DNA from 3 places in the Pontibacter kalidii genome. Region 3 is predicted to be linked to each of the others. Evidence: riboswitches for the same ligand, from Rfam matches in the RefSeq annotation. Region 3 holds a riboswitch; each other region holds the start of a gene.
What was found. A riboswitch is a leader RNA that binds a small molecule or an ion and turns the genes downstream of it on or off. The one in region 3 is predicted to bind S-adenosylmethionine.
Positions count from the first base shown of each region.

Region 1: another riboswitch for S-adenosylmethionine. It lies ahead of OH144_RS09060 (Na+/H+ antiporter NhaC family protein); the one in region 3 lies ahead of OH144_RS02325 (O-acetylhomoserine aminocarboxypropyltransferase/cysteine synthase family protein).
Region 2: another riboswitch for S-adenosylmethionine. It lies ahead of metH (methionine synthase); the one in region 3 lies ahead of OH144_RS02325 (O-acetylhomoserine aminocarboxypropyltransferase/cysteine synthase family protein).

Region 1 is NZ_CP111079.1:2,109,233-2,120,035, forward strand. Features, by position in the region: gene OH144_RS09055 (DUF58 domain-containing protein) at 1-942, shown strand, start outside; gene OH144_RS09060 (Na+/H+ antiporter NhaC family protein) at 1,091-2,431, opposite strand; SAM riboswitch class I at 2,678-2,780, opposite strand; gene OH144_RS09065 (N-acetylmuramoyl-L-alanine amidase) at 2,953-3,873, shown strand; gene OH144_RS09070 (DUF819 family protein) at 4,297-5,556, opposite strand; gene OH144_RS09075 (serine hydrolase domain-containing protein) at 5,810-6,859, shown strand; gene OH144_RS09080 (C40 family peptidase) at 7,237-8,415, opposite strand; gene OH144_RS09085 (aminotransferase class I/II-fold pyridoxal phosphate-dependent enzyme) at 8,498-9,583, opposite strand; gene OH144_RS09090 (dipeptide epimerase) at 9,583-10,596, opposite strand; gene OH144_RS09095 (D-alanyl-D-alanine carboxypeptidase) at 10,747-10,803, opposite strand, start outside.
Region 2 is NZ_CP111079.1:4,128,133-4,138,935, reverse strand. Features, by position in the region: gene OH144_RS17310 (beta-1,6-N-acetylglucosaminyltransferase) at 1-14, opposite strand, end outside; gene OH144_RS17305 (ribonucleoside-diphosphate reductase subunit alpha) at 334-2,718, opposite strand; gene OH144_RS17300 (ribonucleoside-diphosphate reductase small subunit) at 3,085-4,044, opposite strand; gene rplU (50S ribosomal protein L21) at 4,692-5,000, shown strand; gene rpmA (50S ribosomal protein L27) at 5,071-5,340, shown strand; SAM riboswitch class I at 5,610-5,718, shown strand; gene metH (methionine synthase) at 5,791-9,504, shown strand; gene metF (methylenetetrahydrofolate reductase [NAD(P)H]) at 10,048-10,803, shown strand, end outside.
Region 3 is NZ_CP111079.1:539,802-550,604, forward strand. Features, by position in the region: gene OH144_RS02310 (DUF6687 family protein) at 1-852, shown strand, start outside; gene xseB (exodeoxyribonuclease VII small subunit) at 1,803-2,060, opposite strand; gene xseA (exodeoxyribonuclease VII large subunit) at 2,041-3,609, opposite strand; SAM riboswitch class I at 4,631-4,740, shown strand; gene OH144_RS02325 (O-acetylhomoserine aminocarboxypropyltransferase/cysteine synthase family protein) at 5,040-6,362, shown strand; gene metX (homoserine O-acetyltransferase MetX) at 6,371-7,438, shown strand; gene OH144_RS02335 (homoserine dehydrogenase) at 7,419-8,678, shown strand; gene OH144_RS02340 (hypothetical protein) at 8,853-9,569, shown strand; gene lysA (diaminopimelate decarboxylase) at 9,639-10,803, opposite strand, start outside; gene OH144_RS02350 (aspartate kinase) at 10,774-10,803, opposite strand, start outside.

The DNA of each region.
Region 1 (10,803 bases), 1.6 Mb from region 3:
AAGCGCGGCAGCTACAGCTTTGGCGCCATCAACGTGTTTGCCATGAGTGTGCTGCAACTGGTAAAGCGCCGCTACAAATTTGCCCAAAATCAGGAGGTGCCGGTATACCCGTCGTTTATCGAGATGCAGCAGTATGAGCTGCTGGCAGTGTCTAACAGGCTGCACGAAATGGGCCTCAAGAAGATCCGTCGTATTGGGCAGAGCACCGAGTTCGAGCAAATCAGGAATTACGTTGCCGGCGATGACCAGCGCACCATCAACTGGAAAGCCTCGGCCCGCAGAGCAGAGCTGATGGTCAACAGTTTCCAGGACGAGAAGTCGCAGCAGGTGTACAGCCTCATCGACAAGGGCCGCGCGATGCAGATGCCATTCGAGGGACTAACCTTGCTGGATTATGCCATCAACGCCTCCCTGGTCATCTCCAGCATCTCCATGAAAAAGCAGGACAAAGCAGGAGTCATCACCTTCTCAAACAAGATAAGCAACATCTTGCCCGCACAGCGCAAGTCGGATCAGCTGCGCCGTATCCTGGAGCTGCTCTACAACCAGAAAACGCTGTTCCAGGAAACCGACTTCGAGCGGCTTTACGCCACTGTGCGCCATACGATAAAACAACGCAGCCTGCTTCTGCTCTTCACCAACTTCGAGACGCTGAACGGCGCGCAGCGCCAGCTGCCCTACCTGCGGGCGCTGGCTAAGAATCACCTGCTGGTGGTGATCTTCTTCGAGAACACGGAGCTGCACAGCCTGCTGCACCAACCCGCCACCAGCACCGAGGAAGTATACACCAAAGCCATCGCCCAAAAGTTCAGCCACGACAAAAGGCAGATCGTGAAGGAGCTGCAACTGCATGGTATTCACGCCATCCTCACCCCGCCAAAAGACCTGACGGCGAACACGATTAACAAATACCTGGAGCTGAAGGCCCGCGGTTTGATATAAAAAAGGGAGACAAAGCTTGTCTCCCTTTTTTGGTTAGGTTAGTAAAGTTAGAATAGTGGCGTGTATAAAGGTGAGAGTAAAAATTTTTCGATAGCGTTAGTTTTCGTTATACTTTTTAAAATGGAGTACTGATACTTAGCTCCTGTACTTACACCGCCACAGCCTGCTCTGCCGCAGGCTGCTTTTGCAGGTACTTATCTACGAAAGGCGTATAGATGGCCAGCAGGCTGAACAGCAGCAACAAGTACAGGTACCAGGCCGAGGACCAGAGGTCCAGGAAGTTCAGCTGCCCGTTCGAAAAGCTGACCAGCATCAGGATCTGGGCACCATAAGGCAGCAGCCCCTGCACCACACAGGAGGCAATATCGAGCAGCGCGGCGGTTTTGCGTTTATCTATACTATACTCCTGGCTGATCTCCTTCACCACCTGCCCCGTCACGACGATAGAAACCGTGTTATTGGCAATGGCCGTGTTCGTGCCCCCTACCAGCGACAGGATGCCGACCTGTGCCGAGCGAAACCCGCTGGCGGCCTTGCTAACTTTTTTCAGCAGGAAGGCAATGCCGCCCGCCTCGCTGACCATCCGGGCCAGCCCGCCCGTGAGCATGGAGAGCAGGAAGATCTCGGTCATACCCGTGAAGCCCTCGTAGACGCTTTTGCCAAAAGCCAGCACCTCCAGTTGGCCCTGCCACAGCCCTACAGCTCCGGAAGCCAAAGTACCCAGAATGAGGACCACAAACACATTTATGCCTGATACAGCCAAGGCGATGACCAACAGGTAAGGCACGATCTGCCAGAAATTAGCCGCCTGCAGTTCCGGGAGCTGCGCCTCCACCGCTCCTGCCGTGTTCCAGCCTGTGAGGAGCAACAGCACCACCGTAACCAGGGCAGCAGGGCCAGCGATCAGGATGTTTACCCTAAACTTGTCGCGCATGCTGCAACCCTGTGTTTGCGTGGCGGCAATAGTGGTATCGGAAATAAAGGAGAGGTTATCGCCAAACATGGCGCCTCCCAACAGCGCGCCCAGCAGCAAGGGCATAGACGTTTGACTTTGCTCGGCGAGCCCCACCGCGATAGGCGCTAGAGCCACAATAGCCCCCACCGATGTTCCCGTGGCCGTTGACAGGAAGGCCGCCAGCAGAAATACGCCAAGGCCCAGGTACTGTACCGGCAGCACGCTCAGTCCCAGGTTTACGGTAGCATCCACACCGCCCACAGCCTTTGTTACCGTGGCAAAAGCCCCGGCAAGCAGGTAGATCAGGCACATGGTGATGATCTTGGAATCGCCGCAGCCCCTGATAAGCGCTGCTACCTTGGCCTCTGTGGAGCCCCGAAGTAGAAAGAAGGCGGAGATGATGCCCAATACCACCGCCACCGGTGCAGGCAGGGCATAAAAATCGTTTAAGAAAATGCCTGCGCCTAGAAAGGTGAGCACAAACACCAGGAAAGGCACCAGGGCCCAACCGCCAGTTTTTTGAATATGTTGCATGTAAACGATAGAGCGGGAAGCAGGCACGAAATGCTTAACGGCGACTTTGGCTTCTTACGCCCCTAAAATGGAAATCTTAATGTCTTTGTTAGTGTGGAAGCCCCTGCGGTTTGCGCCAAGGCAGTTGTAGAGGAGTATAGCCTTTAACAACAACAATAACAACAACAAGCAGGCTTAGGCGCTGCTAGTGCGGTAAAGACACGGGATATAAAAACGGGAAGCTGTTGTAGTAAGCGCATGAAGTTAAATTTATAGGTCCCAAATTGGGCAGGTGTTAGCACCTTTACGGCCGGGGCCGTGGTTGCTAGAGGTTCGCTGAGCCTGCTCTCTCCCCTCTTCTTTATAAATCTTGCATAAAGATACTGCAAAGGTAAAGCCAGCACGGCTAGAAAATCAAACCCGGAGGGGAAGTTCTCCTAAAGTTTATACTTCTAATCCTGATAGTTCAGTGTTAGAACTTGCATCTAAAGTTAATTTCCCACAAGTTTATACTTCAGAACACACTATCCCTGACAATTCACATGAAATTCACCTCTACGGCCCTTTTCGCGCTGCTCCTGGCCAGCGCCAGCCTCTACAGTTGCTCCCCCAACCCTTACGCCAGCACCAACCGTGCGCATAAGAAACAGCTGAAAGCCTATACGAAACAGCTGCGCACCGTGCCCGCCATCAACCCAAAGGAGTCGACGCTGCCACTTGGCGAGCACTGGGTAGGTACTACCAACTTCAGCATGCGAAAGGCTAACTATGTCGTGATCCACCACACGGCCCAGAACTCAACGGAGCATACGCTGAAGACCTTTACCATGCCAAAAACGCAGGTTAGCGCACATTACGTGATCGGCCGCGACGGCAAGGTATACCACATGCTCAACGACAACCTGCGCGCCTGGCACGGGGGCAATAGCCGCTGGGGAAATAACACCGATCTTAACTCCTCCTCCATCGGCATTGAGCTGGATAATAATGGAGCCGAGCCTTTTGCCGAAGCACAGATCAACAGCCTGCTGGAAGTTTTGGCGATGCTGAAGGAAAAGCACAACATACCTGCCGAGAACTTCATCGGCCACTCCGATATTGCCCCGGTGCGAAAAGTAGACCCGAACGAGACGTTCCCATGGAAGCGGCTGGCGGAGCACGGTTTCGGCCTGTGGTACGATGAGGGCGTAGTGGAGCAGTACCTGCAGCCGGCCGCCCCGATTACGGTGCTCGACAGCACCGGTACAGCGCCCGTGCTTGTACTGCAGCCCCTGGATTCCGTCTCTACCATTCCGCCGCACTTTAACCCCAAAGAGGCGCTCCGCATCATTGGTTACGACACCCGAGACATGCCCGCCGCCATCCGTGCCTTCAAGCTCCACTTTGTACAGGAGGAGGTGAACATGGAGCTGACGGAGAAAGACAAGATCATACTTTACAACCTGTACCAGAAGTACTTGTAGGCTGGCGCCGGCATCCAGCCGGTGATGCAGGGTGTGCGGCGAGTCTCCAGACTCGCTGTAGACAGTGCAGCGGGAATAGCCTGTTTTATACAGCATCGGCCCCGGCAGGAGAACCACTACTCTCCCACCGGGGCCGGTGCTCTTATACTTTATAGATCGATTTGCGATTAACCCACCCCTGAGAGCTGCGCTCGCTAGCTCAAAACTCGCGTTTTGGCTAGTCCAGAGGAGGGGAATTTTGCAAAAGAGCAGGTGATTTCCCCACCTTGGAGGGGTTAGGGGTGGGTTTACACCTGCACTGCATTAGATACTGCAACTTGGGTTATATACTTTATAGAGTCAAGCACCCAGGCTATACTTTAACCTTCTAACTCTCTAACTCCTAAACTTTCTAACTCCTAAACTTTCTAACTCCCAAACTCTCTACGCCAGCAGGTTCCAGATGTACTGCAGGATCAGCCCGGAGATGTAGGCGCCGTATGTACCCACTGCGTAGCCCAACACGGCCAGCAGCACGCCCACCGGGGCCAGATAGCGGTTAAAGGCCGCTGCCACGATAGGTGCCGAGGCCGCACCGCCAATATTTGCCTGGCTGCCCACCGCCACATAAAAGAACGGTGCCCGTATTAGACGCGCCACCACCAGCATAATGAGGATGTGAAAAGTAATCCAGAAGGCGCCCACCAGGAACAGTTTCGGGTTGTCCAGCACAGCGCCCAGGTCCATGCTCATGCCGATGGTGGCCACCAGGAAGTAAAGGAAAATGGAACCGAAGCGGGAGGCGCCGTAGCCTTCCAGGTTGCGGGCCTTGGTGAACGAGAGCGCCAAACCTGCCGTGGTGGCAACAATTACGAGCCAGAAAAAGCCGCTGGTGATGGAGTACGTCTCCAGTTCCGGGAAGTTCTCGGCAAAGTAGGGCGCAATGATATCGGCCAGGAAGTGCGAAAGGCCGGTAAACCCGAACGCCACGCCAAGGATCACCATTGTAGAGGTAATGGTAGGCATCATGTGTTTGCCCGCCTGCAGCCCCTCCAGCCGCTCCTCCAGCTCCCTGATTGGGCGGCTGTCGGCGCCGAGCAGCTTATCGATTTTCTCCGGCTTCTGCGACCAGTACAGCAGGAAGCCCATCCACACGTTCGCCACCAGCACGTCCACTGCGATCATTTGTCCGAAGGCTTCCTTGCTCGCCCCGAATACCTCCAGCATGGCCGCCTGGTTCGCCCCGCCGCCAATCCAGCTGCCCGCTATCGTAGACAGGCCTTTCCATACTTCATCGTCGCCGGTATAGAGCACATCCGGGAAGACGGAGCCTACCAGGAACAAGGCCAGCGGCCCGCCAAGTATAATCCCCAGCGTTCCGGCAAAGAACATGATCACGGCCTTGCTGCCCAGCATGCGCAGCGACTTAAAGTCAATGCTGATGGTGAGCAGGATCAGCGAGGCGGGCAGGAAGAATCGCGATGCCACAAAGTATAACTGCGAGCTGTCGCCGGAGATGATGTTGAACGTATTGAGCAGCGCCGGCAGGAAATAGCACAGCAGCAGTGAGGGAATCACTTTGTAAAACTTCATCCAAAACCGGTTGGTGCTGGAGGAGGTATGGAAAACAGCGGCCAGGATGACGAGCAGAATGCCCAGCACCACGGCCTCGTTGGTGATCAGCAGTGCGCTAGTTTCGGTCATGGGGTGGTGTAGTGTTAGCTGGTTAAGGGTGATGTTCAGATTTGGAGAAAGAACAGACTGCGTCTTGGGCTGCCAGATCTTTAAACTTTAAAGTTAGAACGAGTATCCTCCAAACACAAAACCTGCGGCCGTTTTAATAGAGAATTTTCTATACTTTCCGCGGCTTTATGGTTGTAAAAGTATAACTGCTGCCGGTTTATACTTTCAGTTTCCTAAATTTGACCATTTCCAACGTGTAAACAGACGTATAGCCATGCCCACCCTACCCCAAGCGCTCGATCACCTGCTCAACCGCCACTTCACGTCCCAGACACCCGGTGCGGTAGTGCTGGTAGCCAAAGAAAACGAGGTGGTATACCTGCGCGGTGCCGGTTTGGCGAACCTGGAAACAGGCGCTGCCATCACCCCGGACACGACTTTCCGGATGGCCTCTGTCTCAAAGCAGTTTACCGCCATGAGCGTGCACCTGCTGGCGTTGCAGCAGAAGCTTCAACTTAATGATCCGCTCGCTTTATTCTTCCCGGAGCTGGCGCATTTCAAAGCCATACAACTACTGCACCTGCTCAACCATACATCCGGCCTGCCGGACTTTGAAGAGCATATTCCGGAAGATCAGACGGCCCAGCTCTCAGATGAGGACGTGCTGCGCAAAACAGCTGCACAGCCAGCGCTCCTCTTCTCCCCCGGCACCCAATACCGCTACAGCAACACGGCCTATGTGCTGCTGGGGCTGCTGGTTGAGCGGGTGTCAGGCAGGAGCTACGCTGACTTTCTAAAGGAAAATATCTTCGGACCGCTGCAGATGAGCCACTCCATACTTTATAGGGCTGATGCCGCCATACCCAACCGGGCTTTGGGCTACAGCAGGGATGCGGCAGGCGGTTTTATACTTTCCGACCAGAACATCTGCACTGCCACGCGCGGCGACGGCTGCCTTTATACTTCGGCGCAGGATTTCCTGAAGTGGCAGCGAGCTTTGCAGCACAATTCTCTATTTAACATAAACAACACACTAAACACTCATTCGTCAAGTATAGACACAGCCAAAGGCTGGCATTATAGTATGGGCTGGTTTGTGTCGGCTATTGTTAACGGCAGCCACGAGCTTTGCCACAGCGGCGATACCTCCGGCTTCACCAACCTGGTTATCCGGCTGCCGCAGTACGATACTGTTGTTGCCTCCTTTTCCAACATCGCCAACAACCATACTTTCCTGAGCGATCTGCTGCAGGAGCTGAAGCAGTTTCAGGAGTTCAGTCCAAAGTCAGCACTCGTACACCATCTGCAGGAGCTGACACGGTAAGCTCCTTAGCTTATACTTTATAGCATCTGATGTATGCGTCAAAGAACTACCTGCCAGGTAGCAGCAAATCCCTTTCCTGGAGCAGTTTCCCTCTAATCAAATTAGCCTTGCTCGCCTCTGGCGAGAGTAAGCTATTTGTTGGCGTCCCGTCACACGCTAAGCACTCGTAAAGCGGCCAGAGGCCAAACTATGACGCACACTCGCCAGAGGCGAGCGAGGGCTAGTTACCTCATCCCTCCAAGGAAGGGAATTTATACTTGGCACGGATGCCCAACCGTGCCGTTCGGACGGGCAAAAAAAGAAGAGACGCAGGGTGTTGCGTCTCTTCGGGTATTTTCAGTCCCCTCCTATGCTTAGGAAGGAGAGAAAAGGATTCTTTACTGATACAAAGCTGTTTTGCGCAGGTCTACTACCACATCATCCGGGGTAATGCGCTTGGCGCGGAGGAAGCGCTTCAGCTCCGGCTCATCAAAATTCGCTGCCTTAGGATTCATGCTGCTGATGCGCACACGGCCAGCTGAGTGTATGAACTCCTGATCTCCGCCGATCCACATGCCCACGTGCACCACGCGCTCTGATTTACCATCCTTGGCAGGCACACCGAAGAACAGCAGATCGCCGGGCTGTAGCTGGTCCCAACCGTTAGACGTATCCACCAACTTGCCTATGTGCACCTGCTGTGAGGCATCACGTGGCAGCACCAGGCCGTTCATAAAGAATACGGTTTTGGTAAAGCCGCTGCAGTCAACCCCCTTAAATGAGGTACCGCCCCACAGGTAAGGCAGGCCCAGTAGCTGCTTGCTGGTGCTCACCAGGTTCTCGCCGCTTGGCTTGCGGCTGGCCAGCCACTCATCATACTTCACCGACTCCGCCGCAGGTACAAAACCTTTTCTGCCGTCGGGGAAGGTTACCGCGTAGAAATCGCCCTGCTTCTGCTGCAGCGCTAGCACATCGCCATATACTAAGTCAGAAACAGTTCCTGCGTCAGCGCTGGCCGACTCGTAGGCGAAACCATAGGGTTTGGTATAGAGTAACTTCGGGCTTTTCTGCCAGGCATCAAACGTGGCTTTGTCCATCAGGCTGACGCCTTTTTCATCTACCCAGGCCAGGTATTTATCCGGCGTTTGTACCAGGTACCAGCCGCGCTGGTGCTTCAGTACGTTTACCGGCGTACCCATGGTAGCCTGCGTGGCCAGCTCAGCTGGGTGCTTTGGCTCAGAGCGGAGGTTGGCCACCGAAATGGTGATCACGCCAAACTCCTTGCCTTCCAGCGCAGCATCGGGCAGCACCTGTATACTGTCCACAAAGGTAATTTGCTCGGCTTTCAGCTTCTCTAACAGCTCCTGCTTCGCCTCCGGCATGTTGGTTTCGCCGGCCAGCACGTTGTCGCGTTGCTCCACCTTAAAGAGCGCCACCCGCTTATCGGGGGCATACTGCGTGCGCACCTCCTCGATGTGCGGCGCCATGGTGGCATCCGCAGTGGTGGCAGTTTCCTTTCCGGAGGTACAGGCCATCAGAAGGCCAAGGGCAAGTATGAGATAGTTCTTTTTCATCATGTTAAAGGTACCGCAGCACAAAGGTGCGGCAGGTTATGTTCGTGTTGAAGTTCAAGTATGAGACTCAGTTTTGATCATCTCCCTAATTTACGACAAAATTGGGAGAGAATTGGTTTACTGCCTCCGCCAACCGCTGCAGGTCCTCCGGGGTATGCAGGCTGCTCAGGATGATGCGGATGATGGGAGCACTCTCGGCGGTGGGATAACGGAAGTTGGAAATCAGGATCCGGTGCTGGTTCAGGTGCTGCGCCATACTTTCCTGAAGGGTGCTGAACACCGGGTAATCCGGAATATAGCTGAACAGCTCTTGCCGCTGCAGTTGCCCCAGAAATGTATGGATGCTTTGCTGCAGGCGCTCCTGCGCCTCCTTAATCACCTCCCCTGCCTGCAGGTAGGCGTACAGGTAGGCCGGAATGGCCGGTGAGGCCCCGCCAAAGTATGGGCTTGCTTTCACCTGCTCCACTAACTGGCGGGAGCCAAGCATAAACCCGGCCGGAATGCCCAGCGCCTTTCCAAACGAGCTTCCCACCACCACTTCCACATTCTTGTACTTTAGCAGCTGTGGGTAAATGCCCACGCCACCGGGTCCTATCACGCCAAAGCCGTGCGAGTCGTCCACGACAAGTATGATGTCCTTCTGCGCGGGCAGTTGGGCCACCCAATCAAACGTATAGCTCCTGGCCTTCAACGGGTCCAGCGCGTTGCAGATAAGTATAAAACGCTCCTCTTCCGATGCCTGCACCTCCTCTACCACCCATTTTGCCCACGCTTCAAAGGTAATGTCGGCGTTGGCCTGGGCAGCGGCGCGGTCAATTTCCCACAGGGCCGGGTGCGCGCCAGGGGCATACAGGAACCGCCCCCGGTTGCGCAGCACCTGCACCAGCGTCTGCCCCATCAGAAAGCCCGACGACATGGTGACGGCCGCCTCGGCACCGCTTATGCTTGCCAGATGTTCCTCTACCTGCCCGTATACCTGCAGCCGCAGGTTAGAGCGGCGCGAGCTGGAGTAATTGGTGCCGTAGCGGCGTATCCCCTCCACCACCAGCTCCTGAAAGGCCTGATTGCAGGCCATACCCAGGTAAGAGGTGCCGCTGCAATACAGGAACTCCTCCCCATTGATGGTCACGGTGCGGCCCGGCAGGTGGTCGGTGTAGGCGGGGCTGGTCATTAAGCGATGAGCTCAGCGCCGGTTCCGTTGACACTGCTGTAGCGTATTTTGCCATCGTCGATGGTGATGCCGCGGGCAATGTCCTTGCTGATGAGCAGCGGGCCGTCCATGTCCACGAAATCGAGCATGGGCAGCAATTGCGCGATGGCCGAGATGCCCACCGTAGACTCTGTCATACAGCCCACCATGGTTTTCAGCCCCAGTTCACGTGCTTCCTTGAGCATACGGCGGGCGGGCGTCAGGCCCCCGCATTTCACCAGCTTCACGTTTACCCCATGGAAATGGCCCACGCACTTGGCCACATCGCTTTCGGTAATGCAGCTCTCATCGGCAATCAGCGGCAGCACCGACTGCTGGTATACTTGCTTCATACCCTCCATGTCGTCGGCACGCATCGGCTGCTCTATAAACTCTACCCCCAGGGGCTTGAGCTGCTTTGCGTTCTGGATGGTTTCCTCCACGCCCCAGGCGCAGTTGGCATCCACCCTGAACACGGCATCGGTATGCTTGCGCAGCTCCGTGATTATAGCCACATCCTCCTTTGTGCCCAGCTTTATCTTGTAGAGCGGCCAGGGCATCTCTTTCAGCTTTTTTACCATGTTCTCGATAGTGTCGATGCCGATGGTGTAGTTGGTGAGCGGGTTATGGTCTGTGTTCAGCCCCCATAGTTTATGCAGCGGCTGCCCCTGCAGCTTGCCGTACAGGTCGTTGGCGGCCATGTCGAGTGCGCAAAGCGCGAATGGGTGGCCGGCCAGATGCGGCTGCATCTGTGCCCAGAAATCCTCCGGCTTCTCCAGCTCTGTCGCCTCGATCTGGGTGCGGATGCTCTCCAGCGCCGCTGTCATACTATCTATCGTGAAGCCATAGTATGGGTTGCTGGTGGCCTCGCCGTAGCCTTTGTGCCCGTTCTGCTCCAGCTCCACAATCATGGTCGGCTGCGTATCGCGGGAGTCGTAGGAAATGGTGAAGGTATGCTTAAGCGGCAGGTCGAAGGACCGGATGGTAAGTTTCATGGTGGTCTGTTTTAAGTATGATTGCTGATGATTGGTTGTTGCTTGTCGGTTGTTTATGGTCAGATCAGGATGCAGAGGAAACCAAGAATTGGCAGCTTTACGGCTCCCCCTAACTTTCTAACTCTCTAAGTTTCTAACTCTCTAACTTACTCAATACCTGTTGTGCACCTCCGTCATGATGCGTTCCATCTCGTTGCGGATATCGGA
Region 2 (10,803 bases), 1.4 Mb from region 3:
GCCTTTTCCATCATGGGGAACATGTAATATCAATCTATCTTTAGATATAATCTAAAATTTATATAACGGATTTACGAGAGGTTTGGGTGATTTTTGTTGACTCAGAAGAAGAATAATTCCCCTTTGTTTTTGGTGTTTTCACCAAAAACAAAGGGGAATCAATCAATAGTAGTAGCCTGTATTCCTTTGTAGCTTTGGCTATGAGGTATGATAAATTATTTCCGCCTTCGTTGTTGTTGGTGAAAACTCCAACAACAACGAAGGCGGAGCATGGGGTGAAGAATTGGTAGGAAAAAGAAGAAGGAGGACCATCGGCCCTCCTTCTCTAGTTATTTACGATCCGCAAGCTTCGCAAGCGTCTGGGTTATCCAGCGAGCAGCTCATGTCGCTGCGGTTCTGGTCCTGGTTGCTGTAAACCGGCGAAAGGGTTTCGGCGGCTTGCTTCTCTACGGTAAACTTAATAGCGTCTACAGCAGACTTGGTGCGCAGGTAATACATACCGGTCTTCAAGCCGCGCTTCCAGGCGTGGAAGTGCATCGAGGTCAGTTTGCCGAAGTTCACGTTCTGCACGTGCAGGTTCAACGACTGGCTCTGGCAAATAAACGCGCCACGGTCGGCACTCATGTCAATCACAGCACGCTGGCTAATCTCCCATACTGTTTTGTACAGGTCCTTGATGTGCTGCGGGATGTTCGGAATATCCTGCACAGAGCCATTGGCCGCGATAATATCGTTCTTCATCTTGTCGTTCCAGATACCCAGCGCGATCAGGTCCTTGAGCAGGTGCTTGTTCACCACCATAAACTCGCCGGAAAGCACGCGGCGCAGGTAAATGTTGGAAGTATAAGGCTCGAACGACTCGTTGTTACCCAAAATCTGCGCAGTAGAGGCAGTAGGCATAGGTGCTACCAGCAGCGAGTTACGCACACCGTGCTTCACCACGTCCTGGCGCAGGCTTTCCCAATCCCAGCGGCCGCTCTCTGGCGTTACGCCCCACAGGTCGAACTGGAACTTGCCTTCGGATAGTGGAGAACCTTTAAACGTCTCGTATGCTCCCTGCTTCTTGGCCAGGTCCTTAGAGGCCGTCATGGCAGCGAAGTAGATCGTCTCGAAAATGTCTTTGTTCAACCCTTTGGCCTCGTCGCTCTCGAATGGCATGCGCAGGTGAATAAAGGTATCGGCCAAGCCCTGTACGCCTAATCCAATAGGGCGGTGGCGCAGGTTCGAGTTCTGTGCCTCTGGCACTGGGTAATAGTTTATGTCGATAACCTTGTTCAGGTTAACGGTGGCATGGTAGGTTACATCAAACAGCTTCTGATGATCAAAGGTCTTGTTGCCGTTGTCGTCCTCCTTCACAAAGCGCGGCAGCGCCAGAGAGGCCAGGTTGCAAACTGCTATCTCATTCTCATCCGTGTACTCCATGATCTCGGTGCACAGGTTCGAGCTCTTAATAGTGCCCAGGTTCTGCTGGTTCGATTTGCGGTTCGCATGGTCCTTATACAGCATGTACGGGGTGCCCGTCTCTATCTGCGACTCCAGGATATGGAACCACAGGTCCTGCGCTTTTACGGTTTTGCGGGCGCGGCCTTCGCGCTCATACTTCTCGTAGAGGCGCTCAAAGTCCTTGCCCCAGCACTCGCCCAGGCCGGGAGCCTCGTTCGGGCAGAACAGGCTCCAGTCGCCGTTCTCCTCCACGCGCCGCATGAACAGATCCGGCGTCCAGAGGGCGTAGAACAGGTCGCGGGCGCGGTTCTCTTCCTTGCCGTGGTTCTTCTTCAGCTCCAGGAAATCGAAAATATCGGCATGCCATGGCTCCAGGTAAATGGCGAAGGCGCCTTTGCGCTTGCCTCCGCCCTGATCTACGTAGCGGGCCGTGTCGTTAAACACCTTCAGCATCGGGATGATACCGTTAGAGGTGCCGTTGGTGCCTTTGATGTAAGAGCCCGTAGCGCGCACGTTATGGATGCTCAGGCCGATGCCGCCGGCGCTCTGGGAGATCTGCGCACACTGCTTCAGTGTGTCGTAGATACCCGGAATGCTGTCGTCCTTCATGGTCAGCAGGAAGCACGAAGACAGCTGCGGCTTTGGTGTGCCGGCGTTGAATAATGTTGGGGTGGCGTGCGTAAACCACTTCTCGGACATGAGGTTATAAGTCTCAATGGCAGATTCGATGTCCTCCTTGTGGATACCCACGGCCACACGCATCAACATATGCTGCGGGCGCTCCACGATCTTGCCGTCCAGGCGAAGCAGGTAAGAGCGCTCCAGTGTCTTATAACCGAAGTAGTCGTAGTTGTAGTCGCGGTCGTAGATGATGGTGGAGTCGAGCAGGGCGGCATGCTTGCGCACGATCTCGTACACATCCTTGGCGATCAGCGAAGCGTTCTCCCCTGTTTTCGGATCCTCGTAAGTATAGAGGCGCTTCATGGTGTTGGAGAACGACTTGCTCGTAACCTTGTGCAGGTTAGAGATGGCCACCCGTGCCGCCAGCACGGCGTAATCCGGGTGTTTGGTGGTAAGCGAGGCAGCTGTCTCGGCAGCCAGGTTGTCCAGTTCCACGGTGGTCACGCCATCGTAAATACCGTCAATCACCTTTTTGGCCACCTCAATCGGCGACACATAGTCCATGTGCAAACCATAGCACAACTTCTCGATGCGTGCGGTAATCTTGTCGAATTTGACGGACTCGCGTCGGCCGTCTCGTTTAACTACTAACATAGCGTATACAATTAGCGGGTGTCAAGGGCCCGGGTGGTTAATGAAATAAACAGGTGTATGTAATAAGCCGCTGCCATTCCGGCAGTCGGGTATACTTTAATATAGCTATACAATCAGCCCATACGCAGATATAAGTATAAGCCGTTGCAGTACAAGTGATTATGCTTAAAGCCAAATGCTTTTGCTGTAGCGCAGGGGTGAGATGCCCTGCGGGCGGCGATGATGCCGGCTGTTGTCCCGGAGCGGCTTGCGGTCGCCTCTGTTGCTGCTACTGCCGTCCGGTACCTTGGTAATAAGAGTAAGTCCAGGAGGGGGAAGGGATGTGCTTCCCTCCTGGCCCTTGAACTTACAAAGGAAAATCTAATCTTAAAAGTCTTCGTCCAGGCTGAACATCTTTTTATCCTTATCGCCCAGCACACCGGCCTTCTGGTACTCGCCCACGCGCTTCTCGAAGAAGTTTGTCTTACCCTGCAGCGAGATCATCTCCATAAAGTCAAACGGGTTAGTAGAGCCGTAAATCTTCTTATAGCCCAGCTCGCCCAGCAGGCGGTCGGCCACAAACTCAATGTACTGGCTCATCAGCTTGGCGTTCATGCCGATCAGGTCCACAGGCAGCGCGTCGGTCACGAACTCCTGCTCTATGGTTACCGCATCTTTTATAATCTCGTGCACGCGCTCCTCCGGCAGTTTGTTCACCAGCATACGGTACAGCAGGCAGGCGAAATCGCAGTGCAGGCCTTCGTCTCTGGAGATGAGCTCGTTGGAGAAGGTAAGGCCTGGCATCAGGCCGCGCTTCTTCATCCAGAAGATAGAGCAGAAGGAACCTGAGAAGAAAATGCCCTCCACAGCCGCGAAAGCGATCAGACGCTCGGTAAAGTTCTCGCTTTCAATCCAGCGTAGCGCCCACTCGCCTTTCTTTTTCACGGCAGGCACGGTCTCCAGGGCGTTGAACAGGAAGTCTTTCTCCGACTGCTTCTTTACATAGGTATCTATAAGGAGCGAATAAGTTTCGGCGTGAATGTTCTCCATCATGATCTGAAAGCCATAGAAGCAGCGCGCCTCCGGGATCTGCACCTCGTTCATGAAGTTCACAGCCAAGTTCTCGTTCACGATGCCGTCTGAAGCAGCGAAGAAGGCCAGCACATGGCTGATGAAGTGGCGCTCGCCATCGTTCAGGTTCTCCCAGTCCTTCAGGTCCTGGCCCAGATCAATTTCCTCGGCTGTCCAGAAACTGGCTTCTGCCTTTTTATACATCTGCCATACCTCATCATGCTGTATCGGGAACAGTACAAAGCGGTTTGGGTTTTCTTGCAGTATTGGCTCCATAATCTTTTAAAATAAGCGTTTTATTGGTTGAAGGGGTAAGCTGATTAGCTTAGAAAACACCCCGTTTAAGTTTTGGTTCGGGTAGATGTCTGAATGCCATCCACCAATATCCTGACTTCAAATATATAGAAATGAACTCGATTTCCGGGGCGAAAGTTGTTCAATTTATGCACATGCCCCTACAGTTGAATCTGGGCCGATTTTAGCTGCAACTAACATGGTTATCCACATCTTGATTTACATATATATAATGTGCTAAATATTGTAATAAGTCTGTTTGCTAGTGGCTTAATTCAATGTGGGTGCTTTTTGGAGGCTGCAGCTGTGTAGACAAGGTGTAGGAAATGTGCATCAAGTGCGCCAGTTTATACATCTAAATGAAGTATAGCCAATGGAGCTAAAGTGTAGGTGCTGGCCTTTGTGGAAAAACGGCAGAGGAAAGTGATTTGTTAACTTGCTGTTGCAAAACCGCTTATGCGATTTATCGACAAAAATTAAAAACGCCTATGTGGATATGCACATACTTTTCCACATATGTGTATAGGTAAAGTATAGGCGGCGAACAATTTGTTATACAAGCCGTTGCAAATATCGAAACGAAGCCGTACTTTTGCGGACTAAATCTTTTTAAACATACATTGAAGCTGATGTACGCAATTGTAGAAATCGCAGGTCAACAGACCAAAGTAGAGAGCGGTAAGTTCATCTACGCTAACAAGCTTTCCGGCAATGAAGGTGACGCCGTTGAGTTCGCCAATGTTCTTCTAACTGATGACAACGGTACTATTACTGTTGGCGCTCCTTTCGTGGATGGTATCAAAGTAACTGGTAAGATCCTGGGTGAGGTAAGAGCTGACAAAGTGCTTATCTTTAAGAAGAAGAGAAGAAAAGGGTATAAGAAGTCGAGAGGTCATCGTCAGAACTATACCAAAGTTCTTATCGAAAGCATTGGTTAAGCAGTAAGAGGAAATTAATCGTAGAACCTTTTGGGCTGGCTTGGCTAACCCAACTAAATAGTAAAAGAAAATGGCACACAAAAAAGGAGCTGGTAGTTCTAATAACGGCCGCGAATCGCATTCTAAACGACTGGGTGTTAAGATTTACGGAGGCCAGGACATTATCGCAGGTAACATCATCGTAAGACAAAGAGGTACTTCGCACCACCCAGGCAAAAACGTGGGTATTGGCAGAGACCATACTTTGTTCGCCTTGGTTGACGGCGTGGTAGAGTTCAGAAAGAGCGTGAAAAACCGTTCTTACGTTTCTGTAGTACCTAAGGTAGAAGCAGAAGCTTAATTTAAGCTAAGCTGATAGCAAAAAGAGGGATGCCCGGCAGGTGTCCCTCTTTTTTTAGGAAGTATTTCAGGAATACGTAACCAACCACCATGGCGGGCGTACATATAAGCAGGGATTGGATTTGCGATTAAACGAAAAAGATCCTGAAGGAAAAGGACACGAAAGTGTCCTTTTCTGTTTTTATACCCTCTCCTGCTTGCTTCGGGCCCTTCGCTACAATTTAAGGGCAACTAATTTCCTTTTTCCACGGATATACCTTTACTTTGTTATTCTTATCAAGAAAGACTGAGGGATAGGGCCCGATGACGTCTTAGCAACCATGTATAAAGCTTGGTGCTAACTCCCTCCTGGTGCATCAGTAGCCAGGGAAGATAAGATTGATCCTGTCTCTCTTCAGGTGTCCTTCTTGATAAGTTGTGTAAATGACGAACGAGAAGAAAGACACCGGCCATGACCAAAACACATCCGATTTATACTTTGCTGCGGGAACGCGTGCTTGTGCTTGACGGCGCGATGGGCACCATGATCCAGCGTTACCAGCTCACGGAAGCCGACTTCCGCGGCGAACGCTTTAAAGCCCATCCCTCCGATCTGAAGGGCAACAACGACCTGCTTTCCATCACGCGGCCGGACATCATCCGAGCCATCCATACCGAATACCTGCAGGCCGGTGCCGACATCATCGAGACCAACACCTTCAGCTCTACCAGCATTGCCATGGCCGATTACCACCTGGAGCACCTGGTGTACGAGCTCAACTATGCGTCGGCAAAGGTTGCACGTGAGGCAGCAGATGAGGTGGAGGCGAAAGATCCTGCGCATAAACGTTTCGTGGCGGGCGCCATTGGGCCAACCAACCGCACTGCTTCACTCTCGCCGGATGTGAACAACCCTGGCTACCGCGCCATTACCTTCGATCAGTTAGTAGAAGCATACTATGAGCAGGTGCGTGGTTTGGTGGATGGTGGCTCTGATCTGCTGCTGGTAGAAACCGTGTTTGATACGTTGAACTGTAAGGCGGCTCTTTTTGCCATCCAGCAGTTCGTAAACGATGGCGGCAAAGAACTGCCGATCATGATATCCGGCACCATTACCGACGCCAGTGGTCGTACATTGTCCGGGCAAACCGTAGAGGCTTTCTGGCACTCGATCTCGCACGCGCCCATCCTGAGCGTAGGCTTTAACTGTGCCCTGGGAGCCCGTCAGCTGAAGACCCACATCCAGGAGCTCTCCCGCATTTCAGACTGTTACATCAGTGCTTACCCGAACGCCGGTTTGCCGAACGCCTTTGGCGGCTACGACGAAACAGCCGAGCAAATGGGGGCCATTGTAGAGGAATACCTGAAAGAGGGGCTGGTGAACATACTTGGTGGTTGTTGCGGCACGACGCCCGTGCACACCAAGGTCATTGCAGACTTAGTGCAGAAGTATAAACCGCACGTTCCCACGCCGGTCGCTCCTCTCCCTCGCTACAGCGGCCTCGAGCCCCTTACCATCACTCCTGAAAGCCTTTTTGTGAATGTCGGCGAGCGCACCAACGTGACCGGCTCCAAGATGTTTGCCCGCCTGATCGTAAACGGGCAGTTTGAAGAAGCTTTGGCCGTAGCCCGGCAGCAGGTAGAGGGCGGTGCGCAGATCATTGACGTAAATATGGACGAGGGCATGCTCGACTCGGAGCAGGCCATGACCAATTTCCTCAACCTGATCGCCTCCGAACCCGACATCGCCAAGCTGCCGATCATGATCGACTCCTCGAAGTGGAGCGTGATTGAGGCCGGGCTGAAGTGTGTGCAGGGCAAATCCATCGTTAACTCCATCTCGCTGAAAGAAGGTGAAGAAGCCTTTAAGAAACTGGCCCGCAAGGTGCGTCAGTACGGTGCCGCCGTGGTGGTGATGGCCTTCGACGAACAAGGCCAGGCCGATACGCTGGAGCGCCGGAAAGAAATCTGCGAGCGCTCTTACCGCATTCTGGTAGACGAAGTAGGCTTTCCGCCGCAGGACATCATTTTCGACCCGAACATCCTGGCCATTGCCACGGGCATCGAAGAGCATAACAACTATGCAGTCGATTACATTGAAGTAGTAAAATGGATCAAGGCCAACCTCCCACATGCGCTGGTAAGCGGCGGCGTGAGCAACCTGTCTTTCTCCTTTAGAGGCAATGACCTGGTACGTGAGGCGATGCACACCGTGTTTTTATACTATGCCGTGCAGGCTGGTATGGACATGGGCATTGTGAACGCCGGCATGCTGGGCGTGTACAGCGAAATTCCGACGGAGCTGCGCGACCTGATAGAAGATGTGATCTTTAACCGGCACCCGGAGGCAACCGAAAAGCTCGTGACCTATGCCGAAACGATAAAAGGCAAGGGCAAAACAGCCTCCGCTGCTGATACTTCCTGGCGCGAAACTCCGGTAGAAGAGCGCCTGAAACACGCCCTGGTACGCGGTATTGTTGATTACATTGAAGATGACACGGAGGAGGCGCGCCAAAAAGCTGTAAAAACGCTGGATGTGATCGAAGGGCCGCTGATGGCCGGTATGTCGGTGGTGGGGGACCTGTTTGGTGCCGGTAAGATGTTTCTGCCGCAGGTGGTGAAGAGCGCCCGCGTGATGAAAAAGTCCGTGGCCTACCTGCTGCCCTTTATGGAAAAGGAAAAGCTGGCGTCCGATACCTCCAAATCAACCGCAGGTACGATCCTGATGGCGACCGTGAAAGGCGACGTGCACGACATCGGTAAAAACATTGTGGGCGTGGTGCTGGCCTGTAACAACTACGAGGTGATCGATCTGGGTGTGATGGTGCAGCTAGACAAGATCCTGGCAGAAGCTGAAGCCCATAAAGTAGACATCATTGGCCTGAGCGGCCTGATCACGCCCTCGCTGGACGAGATGGTGTATGTGGCGCAGGAAATGGAACGCCGCGGCATGAAAATTCCGCTCCTGATTGGCGGCGCTACCACGTCGCGGGTGCATACGGCCGTGAAGATTGCGCCGCAGTACAGCGGGCCGGTGGTGCACGTGCACGACGCTTCGCGTAGCGTAACCGTGGTCAGCAGCCTGCTCAGCAGCGAGCGCGATAGCTATATCGCAGAGATTAAGGCGGAGTATCAGAAAGTGAGAGAAGACCATTTGGGCCGCACCAAAGACCGCGCCTTTGCCAGTATAGAAGAAGCCCGCGCCAACAAGTATAAAGTTGACTGGGACACAACGCAGCCAGTAAAACCGAGCTTTATCGGCAACAAGACATACACCAATTTTCCACTTTCGGAGATCGTGCCCTACATCGACTGGACGCCATTCTTCCATACCTGGGAGCTTAAGCGCCAGTACCCGAAAATTCTGAACGATCCGGAGTTAGGTACCGAAGCAACCAAACTGTTTAACGATGCCCAGCAAATGCTGCAGGAGATCGTGGATAAGCAGTTGCTGGAAGCGCGCGCGGTGGTAGGCTTTTATCCGGCCAACGTGGAGGCGGATGATACCATCGAAGTATACGCTGACGATTCACGTGGAAATGTGCTGACGGAGTTCCACACCCTGCGGCAGCAAGGTAAGAAAGGTGCGAATGTGCCGAACCTGGCTTTTTCGGATTTCATAGCACCTAAAGAAACCGGCGTAGCGGATTACATCGGAGGCTTTGTGGTGTCGGCAGGCTTTGGCATCGAGAAACTGCTGGAGCAGTATGAGGCCGAGCACGACGACTATAAGTCCATTATGGTAAAGGCCCTGGCCGACAGATTAGCCGAAGCCTTTGCTGAGTTGATGCACCTGAAAGTACGCAGAGAGCTTTGGGGCTACGCACCGGAAGAGAGCCTGACCAACGAGGACCTGATCAAGGAAAGCTATAAAGGCATTCGTCCTGCACCAGGTTATCCGGGCTGCCCGGACCATACTGAAAAGATCACGCTTTTTAACCTGCTGGATGCCGACAGAACATCAGGTGTTATACTGACCGAGAACCTGGCTATGTACCCGGCTGCTTCGGTGAGCGGTTTATACTTCTCGCATCCGGAATCCCGTTACTTTGGCTTGGGCAAAATTGGCGAAGACCAGGTAGCAGATATTGCGCAGCGCAAAGGTATGGCCAAAGAAGAGCTGGAACGCTGGCTCTCGCCGAACCTGAACTACGAGCCAAAGCCGGTAGCACAGCAGGCGGTGTAGTCTTCGAACCACCCCTACCCCTCCTTAACGAAGGAGGGGAGCTTGTACTTACTGCTGGCTGCTCTTCGGGATTACAAATCCCGAAGCACCTAACATGAGGATTTGCAATCCGACTTTGCTCTTAGCCGCAGCACAACAGATGGCAATATGTATAATCGGATTACAAATCCTGATCATACCATACTTCCGGATTGCAAATCCGAAAGAGCAGAGAGGGAGCCTGATGTTACTGCCGCTCCTGTCATCTTAATAGCATTACTTTACCTTTTTGTCATCCTGAAAGGATCTTGGTGGAAGGAAAATTAACAGCGGCTTCGAAGTATAAACCTACACAGCAGTACAGTAATTCCCCTCCTTGGAGGGGCGCAGGGGTGGGAGAAGCGGATACGGATAACCTCGGGCAGGACAAGTTCCGGATTAGGAAATCTAGAACAACGGATGATCAAAGAAGCATTACTTATAAGCTCCCCGCCTTAGCCAAGGAGGGGGTGGACTCGGTAAAACCAACAACAAAATAGTTATCAGTTTAATCGTCAATATAACTTGAAAGTAACAGACCACTTTAAAAACGCCAACGGCAAAACGCTTTTCACCTTTGAGATACTTCCTCCGCTGAAAGGCGAGAACATGCGGACTTTGTTCAGCCACATCGACCCGTTGATGGAGTTTAAGCCGCCGTTTATTGATGTGACCTACCACCGCGAAGAGTATGTATACAAGCAGCGCGAGAACGGGTTGCTGGAGAAAATTACCACGCGTAAGCGCCCGGGCACGGTAGGTATTTGCGCCGCCATTCAGAACAACTACAAAGTGGACACCGTGCCGCATCTGATCTGCGGGGGCTTTAACAAAGAAGAAACCGAGAACGCGCTCATCGATCTTCATTTTCTGGGGATAGATAATGTGTTGGTGTTGCGTGGCGATTGTGTGAAGAGCGAGCAGCGTTTTGTGCCGGAGCCGGGCGGACACCATTATGCAACGGAGCTGATCGAGCAGGTGGTGGCGATGAACAATGGCTGCTACCTCGATGACGAGCAGGTGAGCAACAGCTGCACCAGTTTCTGTATCGGCGTGGCGGGCTATCCGGAAAAGCATTTTGAGGCGCCGAACATAAAATCGGACCTGCGCTGGCTGAAGAAGAAGGTGGAACTGGGAGCCGAATACGTTGTCACGCAGATGTTTTTTGATAACCAGAAGTACTTCGACTTCGTGAACCGCTGCCGCGAGGAAGGCATCAATGTGCCTATCATCCCGGGCCTGAAGCCGATGACGACCAAATCGCAGCTTAGCTTACTGCCG
Region 3 (10,803 bases):
CACTTCGACATCGACGGATTTGTGGGGGTGTGGGCTTTGCTGAACCCGGAGCTGGCGCTGGAGAACGAGGAGCTGCTGCGGCAAATGGCTTTAATCGGCGATTTCCGGGAGCTGGACCTGAACCACCCGCTGGCCGGTGAGGCGCTGAAGCTGGTGTGCTGGCTGAATGCCAGGGAGCGGGAGCTGTTTTACAGGCCTTTTGAGGCGGATGAGATGGAGGAGAAGGAGGCGGCGCAGTGCGTGCAGAAGTTCCGCTATTTTCTGCGTGAGTTTACCCGTGTGCTGCAGGACCCGGACTGGGAAAAAGGCGCCTGGGAAGATGAGGTGGCCAGCGTGCTGCTGGGCTACCGCGATATGTACAAGCCGGAGACAAAGATCACGCGCCACCCCGAGATCGGCCTCATCATCATCGAGACCCCGCACCCGCTGCATTACTACGCCCTCTTCAGCCGCTCTCAGGGGTTTGACATGGTGCTTGCCTGCTACCAGGGCAATAAGTATGAACTGGAGTATAAGTATACCACCTGGGTGGATATTACCTCCCGGCCAACACTTCCGAGGCTAAGTATGGCCCCGCTGGCCGCACGCCTCAACGAACTTGAAACGTCCGGCCGCCGCTGGACGCATGATGCTGTGACCGAAACCGGCCCGCTCCTGCGCCTGGACGGTGATAAGCTTACCCGCTCCGAAACCTATGCCAATCCCACCGAACGCGAGATTTATACTTCGTCTATACCCGTGGAGCAGCTGAAGCAAGAGGTGGTGCAGTATTACGAGCAGGCTTACCTGGGCATCCAACCGAAGTATAACTGGACCTGGAAAGAGGTGAAGGAATTGAACAGGGGGAATTAAAACTAAATATTGGGCAACCGGAAGCCAAGGTGAACCTGCTTTTGCTCCTGTTGAAGTATAAGTTTATAGTTGCTGCCGTTGCGCGGGCAGGTCGCGACCTGTCCCTCCATCACCCCACCCCAGCCCTCCCCTAAGAACAGGGGAGGGAGCCTGTGACAGCTCTAGCTAATGTGTAAGTTTCGTAGCTGCTAATAGCATCAGCACAAGTATAAACCCACCCCTAAGCCCCTCCAAGGAGGGGAATTGCTCGTGAACGATTGTCATCCCCCTACCCCTTCAAAGGGGGACTTATACTTGTTCCATAGCAATGGCCGTGCCTATCGAACCTGTTCCCAGTCCTTGGGTTGAGCGCCTTGTGAGATCCGGTGCCCGCTAAGGGCATGTCGAGCGAAAGCGAGGCAAGGAGGTAACACAGCGCGATGCCCTTATCGAGGGCCCCTACCCCCAGGACGAGCCCTCTCGGGCTTGAGAGCAGAAAGCAGGAGGTGAAACAAGCTGGTTGTAAAGCCGTGGAGGAACAGCAGCTAGCAAGTATAACCTGTTTCAAATGGAAAGAAGCAGCGGCTAAAAGAAGTACAAGCGGACGCTTGCGCCAGAGAAGAATGAATTGTAGCCTACGCGGATCTGGAGATCCGCAGCAGAGGGGTTTCGGACAAGTATATCCGAAACAGCGAGAGAATAGCCAATGTATAACTCAAGTATAAGTATGGCTTTCCAAGCCAGTTGAGTCGGAGACTTAACACCATAATAAGACACACGTCTTCAGGTTTGCGCCAGAATGGGAAAGTATAAAAGCATTGCTCAGGTATAAAGTCCCGTTTGTCCAATCATCCTAACAATCCTGATTCAAATAAGAAAAAATTATGGCTCCTACTCGCCCGCTGGCAGACCGATTGTCGGACTAGGAAATGGGCAAGAGCAGAAGGCCCTCGCTGGTTTTTGGGGAAAGCCTAAAATAATGTGCCAGCACTACCTTCCTGCGGCTTAGCCGGGGCAGGGGTTTCACAATTTTCCTCGTTAAACACCTGGTCGATGGCTTTTTCGGCTTTGCGCAGTTTTTCCTTGCACAGCTTTATCAGCTGCGACGAGCGCTGTACTTTCTGCGTCAGTTCATCCACGTCTACGGCGTCGTTTTCGATGGCGCGTAAGATCTCCTCCAGTTCCTGCGTTGCCTCGCGGTAGGTCATGTTATTTAATTCCTTGTTCATCTGTATCAATGTTTACAACCATGCTGTGGAGCGTGCCGTCCTGCAGCTTCGTCTCCACCACATCGCCGTCTTTAACCTCTTTTATACTTTTAATGATCTTGCCGTTCAGAAGCGTGAGCGTGTAGCCGCGCAGCAGCAGCTTCTCGGGGTTGTTGGCCTCGATGCTCATCTCCAGCAGCTTTAGCCTGTGGTTCTCGCCCTGCAGTCTGCCTTTGGCGCTGTACTCCAGCTTGTCGCTATACTTGGTAAAGGTCAGTTGCCTTTGCTTCAGCTTGTCCTTGGCCTCGGTTTCCACGCAGTGCACCAGGTGGTTAAGCTCGTGCTCCTTCAGGTGCAGGTAACGCTGGCTTTTACCCTCCACGCATACCGAGAGCTCCTGCAGGTGCCGCTGCCGTTCGTGCAGCAGGTCTTTGGTGCCGGCGTTGAGGTCTTTGTCCAGGTCGCTTATAAGATGGCGCTGCGCCTCCAGGTATGCCTTCGGCTTCAGTAACAGCCCCCGCGACAGCGTTTCCAGTTTATCTTTGCTTTTCTGTAGCAGCTGCCTTGTGATGTTCTGGAAGCGCAAGCTTAGTCGTTCCAGCTTGTCGTCCGTCAGCTTCAGCTGTTGTGCTGCAAACATTCGGATGCTGTCAAACAGATCTTCCGCGTACTCCTCCGCCTCCCGGAACCTGTCTATCAGGAAACCGGCCACAGCAGTGGGAGTCTTCAGCCTTGTGTGAGCCACCAGGTCGGCAATACTTTCGTCGCGCTCGTGGCCTATGCCCGTGAGCACCGGAAGCGGTGCGTTACCAATGGCAGCCGCAATTTTGTAGTCGTCAAAACAGCTCAGATCTGTCTGGGAGCCACCGCCCCTGATCAGCACGATGGCATCAAACTGGTCGCTTCGCTTTGCTATCTGTACGAATGCCTGCGCCACCGAGGCCGGTGCCTCATTGCCCTGCACTGTGGCCGGGAAAAGCGTGGCCTCAAAAGTATAGCCGTAGCCGTTGTTCTCCAACTGGTGTATAAAATCCTGGAAACCGGCTGCCGTGGCTGATGAAATGATAGCCAGCCGCTGCGGTACCGGCGGCAGTTCCAACTCCTTGTTCGCCTCCAGCAACCCTTCAGCCTCCAGGCGCTTCAGCGTTTCGAGGCGCTGGCGGGCTAGGTCGCCAATGGTATAGTTGGGGTCTATGCTGGTGATGTCGAGGCTGAGGCCGTAGAGCTCGTGGAACCGCACCGTTGCCTGCAGCAGCACCTTGAGCCCCGCCTTCAGTGGTTGCCCGGTTTTCTCCTCGAAGTAGCGCGCCAGCATCTGGTAACGCGACCCCCAGATGGTTGCCCGTGCCTGGGCCAGCATCTGCCGTGCGTCGTCGCCTTTGTCCACCAGAGTCAAGTAGCAGTGGCCTTTGCGGCGGTCCACGTTTACCTGGGCTACCTCCGCCACCACCCAATAGCTGTCCGGGAAAGCCACCTCCAGTTCCTCGCGTATCTGCTGGTGCAGCTCATACAGCGAGAGCGGGGCCTGCTCCTCATACACTACCGTCTGGCGAAAAAAGATCTGGGACATGGTTCAACAACGTTACAATCTCCTGCACAACCGGCAGAGCGCCGGCTCCTGTGCCTCGAAGATAGGATTTTTTGGCTAAAATAATTAGTAAGGTGGCGGAGAAAAAGTTTTTGCTTGTCTGAATCAGGATTTGTGGGATTGTAGGATGGACAGGATTTTCTACAAACCAGTTCCAACCACCCCTGCCCCTCCTTAACTAAGGAGGGGAGCCTGAAATTGTTGTGGCTCAAGTATAAGTTTCATAGTTGCTGGCATAGAGCGAACAGGTCGCGACCTGTCCCTACAAGAGTGAATCCACCCCTAGCCCCTCCCAGGAGGGGAGTTCACCCCACCCCAGCCCTCCCCTAAAAACAGGGGAGGGAGTTATACTTGCCACTATACTTAATTGTCATCTCGAATGAAATGAGAGATCTATCTGCAATTCTAAACAGATCTCTCACTACGTTCGAGATGACAGATAGCGGTGGCTATCGGAAACTGATCCCAGTCTTTCCGTTGAGCGCCTTGTAGATTTCCGGTGCCGAAGGCATTGCGACTTTAGGAGCAAAGGAAATGTACACAGCGCGATGCGGGAAGACGAGGCCTCCCGGCCTTGAGGGAGTCAAAGTGTACTATAAAACAAGTAGGTTGTAAAGCCGTGGATGAACAGTAGCTAGTTAGGATATCCTGTTTCAGGTTACGGGAAGCAGGGGCTAAGAAAAGGCAAAAGCGGACGCTTTCGCCAGTGAAAGTATAGCAGCAAGTATAAACTGAAGTATAAGAATATAGCCCAAGTATAAAGTATGGCTTTTCAAGCCAGTCGAGGCATAGACGCGACACATTGGTAGGGCGCAAGTCTTTAGACTTGCGCCAGATAGAGAGGAAATTGTAGGCTTGTATACCAGGCTGAAACGCGATGGTTCTGGCATAGAAATCCAAAGATCTTAAACTTGATTTTAAAAAAACATCAAAAACATTTGGCATTTTAAAAAGTCGCGCCGTATACTTGCAACATCAAGTCAATACTCCCTTTGCGGATATTGGTTTATAAAGAAGCGTGGAGAGACAGGCTCTGTGAAACGCTAGCAACCTAACGATCGGTGTTAAGGTGCTAATTCCTGAGTTCGGCAGGGTGCCGGACGAATATAAATTGATACGGTCATGAACAAGGGAATCAATTCAACGCAACACGTATTACTAGTATCGCCGACAGCCAAAGCACTGTCGCAAGTCTGCATTTTAGCTCCTGCTAAGGCTTTCGTCATGCGCATGCCCATGTGCGCCATGCACGACTGTTGTTGCTGTTAACCAAGGTATAAAGTTCCTGTTTTCATACATGGCTTAGTGGCAGATCCCGCATCTGCTGCTACAGCCTACTTATACCTCTACAGCATTCCTGTCTTTACTCAAATCATACCTTTTCTTTTTAACGATATAAAATCTACATAGCCATGTCTAAATCATTGCACTTCGAAACGCTACAGTTGCACGCCGGCCAGGAAATAGATCCCACCACACAGTCACGCGCAGTGCCTATCTACCAGACCACCTCTTACGCCTTTAAAAACGCGGAGCACGGGGCTAATCTGTTTGCCCTGAAGGAATTCGGTAACATTTATACCCGCATTCAGAACCCAACCACCGATGTGTTCGAGAAGCGCATTGCGGCTCTGGAGGGAGGAGTGGCGGCTGTGGCCGTGGCCTCGGGGCAGGCGGCGCAGTTCCTGGCGCTCACCAACATCCTGGAGGCCGGGGATAACTTTGTAACGTCCAGCTTCCTGTATGGCGGTAGCTATAACCAGTTCAAGGTATCGTTCAAGCGCCTGGGCATTGAGGCCAGGTTTGCCGGAAACGATGACGTGTCGAGCTTCGAGAAGCTGATCGATGAAAAGACAAAGGCAATTTATACAGAGACCATTGGCAATCCGCGCTTTAACATTCCGGACTTTGAGGCCCTTGCCGCCCTGGCTCGCAAGTATGATATTCCGCTGATTGTGGATAACACCTTCGGGGCCGGTGGTTACCTGTTTCGCCCGCTGGAGCACGGCGCCAATGTGGTGGTGGAGTCTGCTACGAAGTGGATCGGCGGCCACGGCACCAGCATTGGCGGCGTGATTGTGGACGGGGGTAACTTTAACTGGGGCAACGGCAAATTCCCGCAGTTCTCCGAGCCATCGGAAGGTTACCATGGGCTGAACTTCTGGGAGGTGTTTGGCGAAAACGGCCCGTTCGGAAACATCGCCTTCGCCATTCGTACCCGTGTGGAAGGCCTTCGGGATTTCGGTCCGGCACTGAGTCCTTTTAACTCGTTCCTGCTGCTGCAGGGGCTGGAAACGCTTTCGCTAAGGCTGGAGAGAACCGTGCAGAACGCGCAGGCGCTGGCCGAGTGGCTGGAGCAGCACGAGTTGGTAGAGAGCGTGAACTACCCTGGCCTACAGAGCAGCCCCTACCACGAACTGGCTAAAAAATACCTGAAGCGCGGCTTTGGCGGGGTGCTTTCCTTTAAGCTGAAAGGTGACAAGCAGCAGGCGGAGACATTTGTCAACAGCCTGGAACTGGTGAGTCACCTGGCTAACGTGGGCGACGCCAAAACGCTGATCATCCACCCGGCCTCCACCACACACCAACAGTTGAGCGATGCCGAGCAACTAAGCGCAGGCGTAGATCCAACCCTGCTACGCATATCCGCCGGCATAGAGCACATAGACGACATAAAAGCAGATTTCGAACAGGCCTTCTCCAAAGTATTGGAGGCAGCGCCCGCTATAGCCTAAGTATAATAATGCCAACACAGCACGTTTTTCATCACCAACAAGAGTTTCAGCTGGAGTCCGGGGCTACGTTGCCGGGCTTCCAGCTGGCTTATACTACTTACGGCGCGCTGAACCAGCAGCGCAGCAATGTGGTATGGGTGTGCCATGCCCTTACCGGCAGCGCCGATTTTACCGACTGGTGGTGCGACCTCTTCGGGGAAGGCAAGCTCTACGACCCGCGCGAATGGTTTGTCGTGTGCGCCAACACCATGGGCGGTTGCTACGGCTCCACAGGGCCACTCTCGGTAAACCCAAAAACGCTGCAGCCATACTTCCAGACTTTTCCGCAGCTCACCAACCGCGACATTGTGCGCGCCTTCGATCTGCTGCGGCAGGAGCTGGGGTTGGAGCGGGTGCATACGTTGCTGGGTGGCTCGCTGGGCGGGCAGCAGGCGCTGGAGTGGGTGCTGCAGAAACCTGCTGTGTTTGAGCGGCTGGTGCACGTGGCCAGTAATGCGCGGCACTCCCCTTGGGGCATCGCCTTTAACGAAAGCCAGCGCATGGCCATCCGCCAGGACCCCACCTGGGGCACCAGCACAAAGGAGGCAGGACAGGAAGGGCTAAAAACGGCCCGCGCTATCGCCATGCTGTCTTACCGCCACTACAACACCTACAACGAAGCGCAGCAGGAGCCGGGGCATAGCATTACCGACAACTTTCGCGCTTCCAGCTACCAGGTATACCAGGGCGAGAAGCTGGCACAGCGGTTCAATGCTTATACTTACTGGCTGCTCTCCAAGGCCATGGACTCGCACAACGTGGGCCGCGACAGAGGGGGTGTGGAGCGTGCACTGGCACAGGTAAAGGCCCGGAGCCTGTTTGTGGGTGTGGATACCGACCTGCTGTTTCCGGTAGAGGAGCAGTATTTCCTGCATGCCCAGGTGTCGGATTCCTCCTTTCACCTTATCCGCTCCAACTATGGCCACGATGGCTTTCTGGTGGAGGTGGACCAGCTGACGGAGGCTATCCGTCAATTTTATCAAAATGAAAAAGTAACAGAAGAAGAAGAATTCAACTATGAAAAGCAAGAGCGGTAAACGAATCGGGATATTTGGCTTTGGCTGCGTGGGCCAGGGGCTGCATGACGTGCTGCAGGACAACCCACACCTGGATGTGGCCAAAATCTGCGTGCGCGACAAGGAGAAGCTGCGCACCCTGCCCAAGCATCATTTTACCTATGACGCGCAGGAGCTGCTGCAGGACGAAAGTATAGATCTGTTTGCCGAGCTGATCAGCGACCCGGAGGAGGCGCTGCTGATAGTGCGCCAGGCGCTGGAGGCGGGTAAAACCATCGTGTCGGCCAACAAGAAGATGATTTCGGAGAACCTGCCGGAACTGGTGGCACTGCAGGAGGAGTTTGGCGGCACTTTGCTCTACGAGGCGGCTGTGTGCGGCAGCATTCCAATCCTGCGGACGCTGGAGGCATACTATGGCAACGAGCCGCTGCAGGAGGTAAGCGGTATCTTGAACGGTTCATCCAACTACATCCTCACCAAGCTGGATGCGGAAGGCATAAGCTATGACGAGGCACTGGCGCAGGCGCAGGCGCTTGGCTTTGCCGAGGCTGACCCGACGCTGGACGTGGGCGGCTACGATGCCCTGCACAAGATCAGCTTAATTGCCGCGCATGCCTTTGGGGCCGTGATAAAGCCGGAGCAGGTACTCCGTGCAGGCATTCAGCACATATCGCGGCGGGATGTGGCGCTGGCACAGGCACTGGGCGGGCGCATCAGGCTGGTAGCCACGGCCAGGCTGAACCAGCACAAAAAACTGGAGCTACAAGTGCTGCCTACGCTCGTGTTCCCCGACTCGGAGCTATACTATGTGGAGGCGGAGTTTAACGGGGTGCAGCTACAGGCCCGCTATGCCGGCGATCAGTTTCTGAAGGGGCGCGGTGCCGGAAGCCACCCAACCGGGTCTGCCGTATGGGCCGATGTATCGGCAGCGCTGGCCGGCTACAAGTATAAATACCCTAAATTCAAGTATAACGACGAGGCGCAACTGAAGCCGGTACCTTTGGAGGAGGACGATGAATTGAAAGTATACGTGCGCACGACCATGCCCGAGTTTCTGCCCCAGCTGCCGTGGCGGGAGCTGAGGGTCTTTGGTACGGGGAAAAGGGAGGTGCAACTGGTAGGCACCATTGGCAGGAAAGACTTTCTTTTATACCTGCCGGCCCTGAAGCAAACCATTGCTTTTATAGCACAGATTCCGGCCCATGTATCGGCGGAGCAGGTGGTAAATGCCTCGTATCTGAAGCTGGAGGAGGTTGTATAAACCTGAACGCGTTTTGTGTTTTTCTAAAAGGGAATCTTGATAGGTGTAAATTGACAAGGATATAAGTATATATAAATTATACTATGGTGATTTTTAATTTAATGAAATCGCAGCTATTATCCAAGTCTAACCGTACAAATAATCAATCTGTTAGCGATTATTATTTGTACCCATATGAAAAATATACCTGTACTCTTTTTCACCTTCCTGATGGTGGTCTTGGGGCTGTCATCTTGCAGAAATGATGGGGCTACTCCCATCCGAAACGTGAAGGCCGGCCCCACCTTGCTGAGGGTGCAAGCCGGAAATGGCTCCTGTGATAATTACACGTACTTCTATGGCAATGAGCAGAAGAACCTGGGAAGCGTATTTACGAAACAAGTGCTGGTGGTGTTCGCCAGCGGCCTAAGCGCCGGGGAAGAGGCTGCGGCAGTGGCTGCCTACGGTTTTGTGAAAGGCAACAACGGACAGGTCAGCTCGAACTCGGCCATGCTCCATAACATTGAGCTGGTGGACGGGCTAAATTGCCGGCAGGTGGAAAAGGCGATGGAACTGCTAGCTGAAGACCCTGCTATAGCGTATGTGGCGCCATACTTCCTGAATGGGGATGGCTTGCTTGGCATCAGCAACGAAGCTATCGTTACGATTGAAGCAGGAGCAGAAGATGCCCTGACTGCCATGGCTGCCGAATATGGCGCAGAGGTGCTGATGCCGTTGAGTGGCCAAACCTACCTGGTGCGTGTGGATAAAAATGCCACCGGCAATGCCTTAGAGCTAGCCAACTTCCTGAAAGGTAAAACCGGTATCACACACGCCGAACCCGATTTTATCGTATCGGCTGATGTGCCGGTAGCCGACAGAAGGAACGGCATCGGAAACCGCCTCAATTAAACTTTAGATATAAAAAAACCGCTCTGGGTATTCTAGAGCGGTTTTTTTATACGTTAATGCACGCAGCAGCTATACATAAATAGCTTTTGCCCTGTCGCGCAGGTTGTAGGCTGAGGCCATTACCTCACCGTAGGCTCCCGCCGTGCGGATCGCGATCAGATCGCCCCGGTTGGTCTCCGGCAACATCACCGCCTTGCCAAAACAGTCGCTCGACTCACAGATCGGGCCCACCACGTCGTAACGCACCTCCGGCTTCTGGCTTGTCAGGTTCTCAATCTTGTGGTACGACTGGTACAGTGCCGGGCGGATCAACTCCGTCATGCCCGCATCGAGTATGGCAAAGTTAGTAGATATCCCGTTCTTGATGTAGAGCACCTTAGAGATCAAGGTGCCACACTGTGCCACCAGTGCGCGGCCTAGCTCAAAATGCACCTGCTGGCCCGGCCGCAGCTCCAGGAACTGGTTAAACAATGCAAAGTAGGCGGCAAAGTCAGGAACCGGGGATTCGTCCGGGGCATAATAATCCACCCCCAGGCCACCGCCCACGTTCACGTGCTCCAGCTGGATGTTATGCGCCAAAAACCACTCCTGGAACTCATTTACACGGGTGCACAAGTTCTTGAACACCGTCAGGTCCGTGATCTGGGAGCCGATGTGGAAGTGAATGCCGATTAGCTGCACATGCTTTAGTTGCTGCAGCAGCTCGATCACGCTCTCCAGTTCCCAGGCGTTTATGCCGAATTTGTTCTCCTCAAGGCCCGTGGTGATATACTTATGGGTGTTGGCGTTTACGTTCGGGTTGATGCGCAGGGCCACGCGGGCCACGGTATTTTTCTTCTCAGCCAGCTCGTTTAGCACCTCCAGCTCATGCTTCGACTCGCAGTTAAAGCAGAAGATGCCCTGCTGCAGGGCGTAGTTTATTTCCGCATCCGACTTGCCCACACCGGCAAACACCACCTCCTGTGCCGGAAAACCGTTCTCTATGGCGGCTTTTACTTCGTTGCCGCTCACGCAGTCGGCACCGAAGCCGTGCTGACGCACCTCGTCCAGAATAGGTGCGTTGGCGTTGGCCTTCAGAGCGTAGTGAACATGGAAGTTATACTTCTCAGCCTCCTGTTGCACAGCTTTCAGGGTCTGGCGCAGCAGGCTTAGGTCGTATACATAGAACGGAGTAGCGTGTTGCTGCAGCTGCTCCGGGTTCAGGTTAAGCATGGGCTTTATTTCTGTTAAAGAT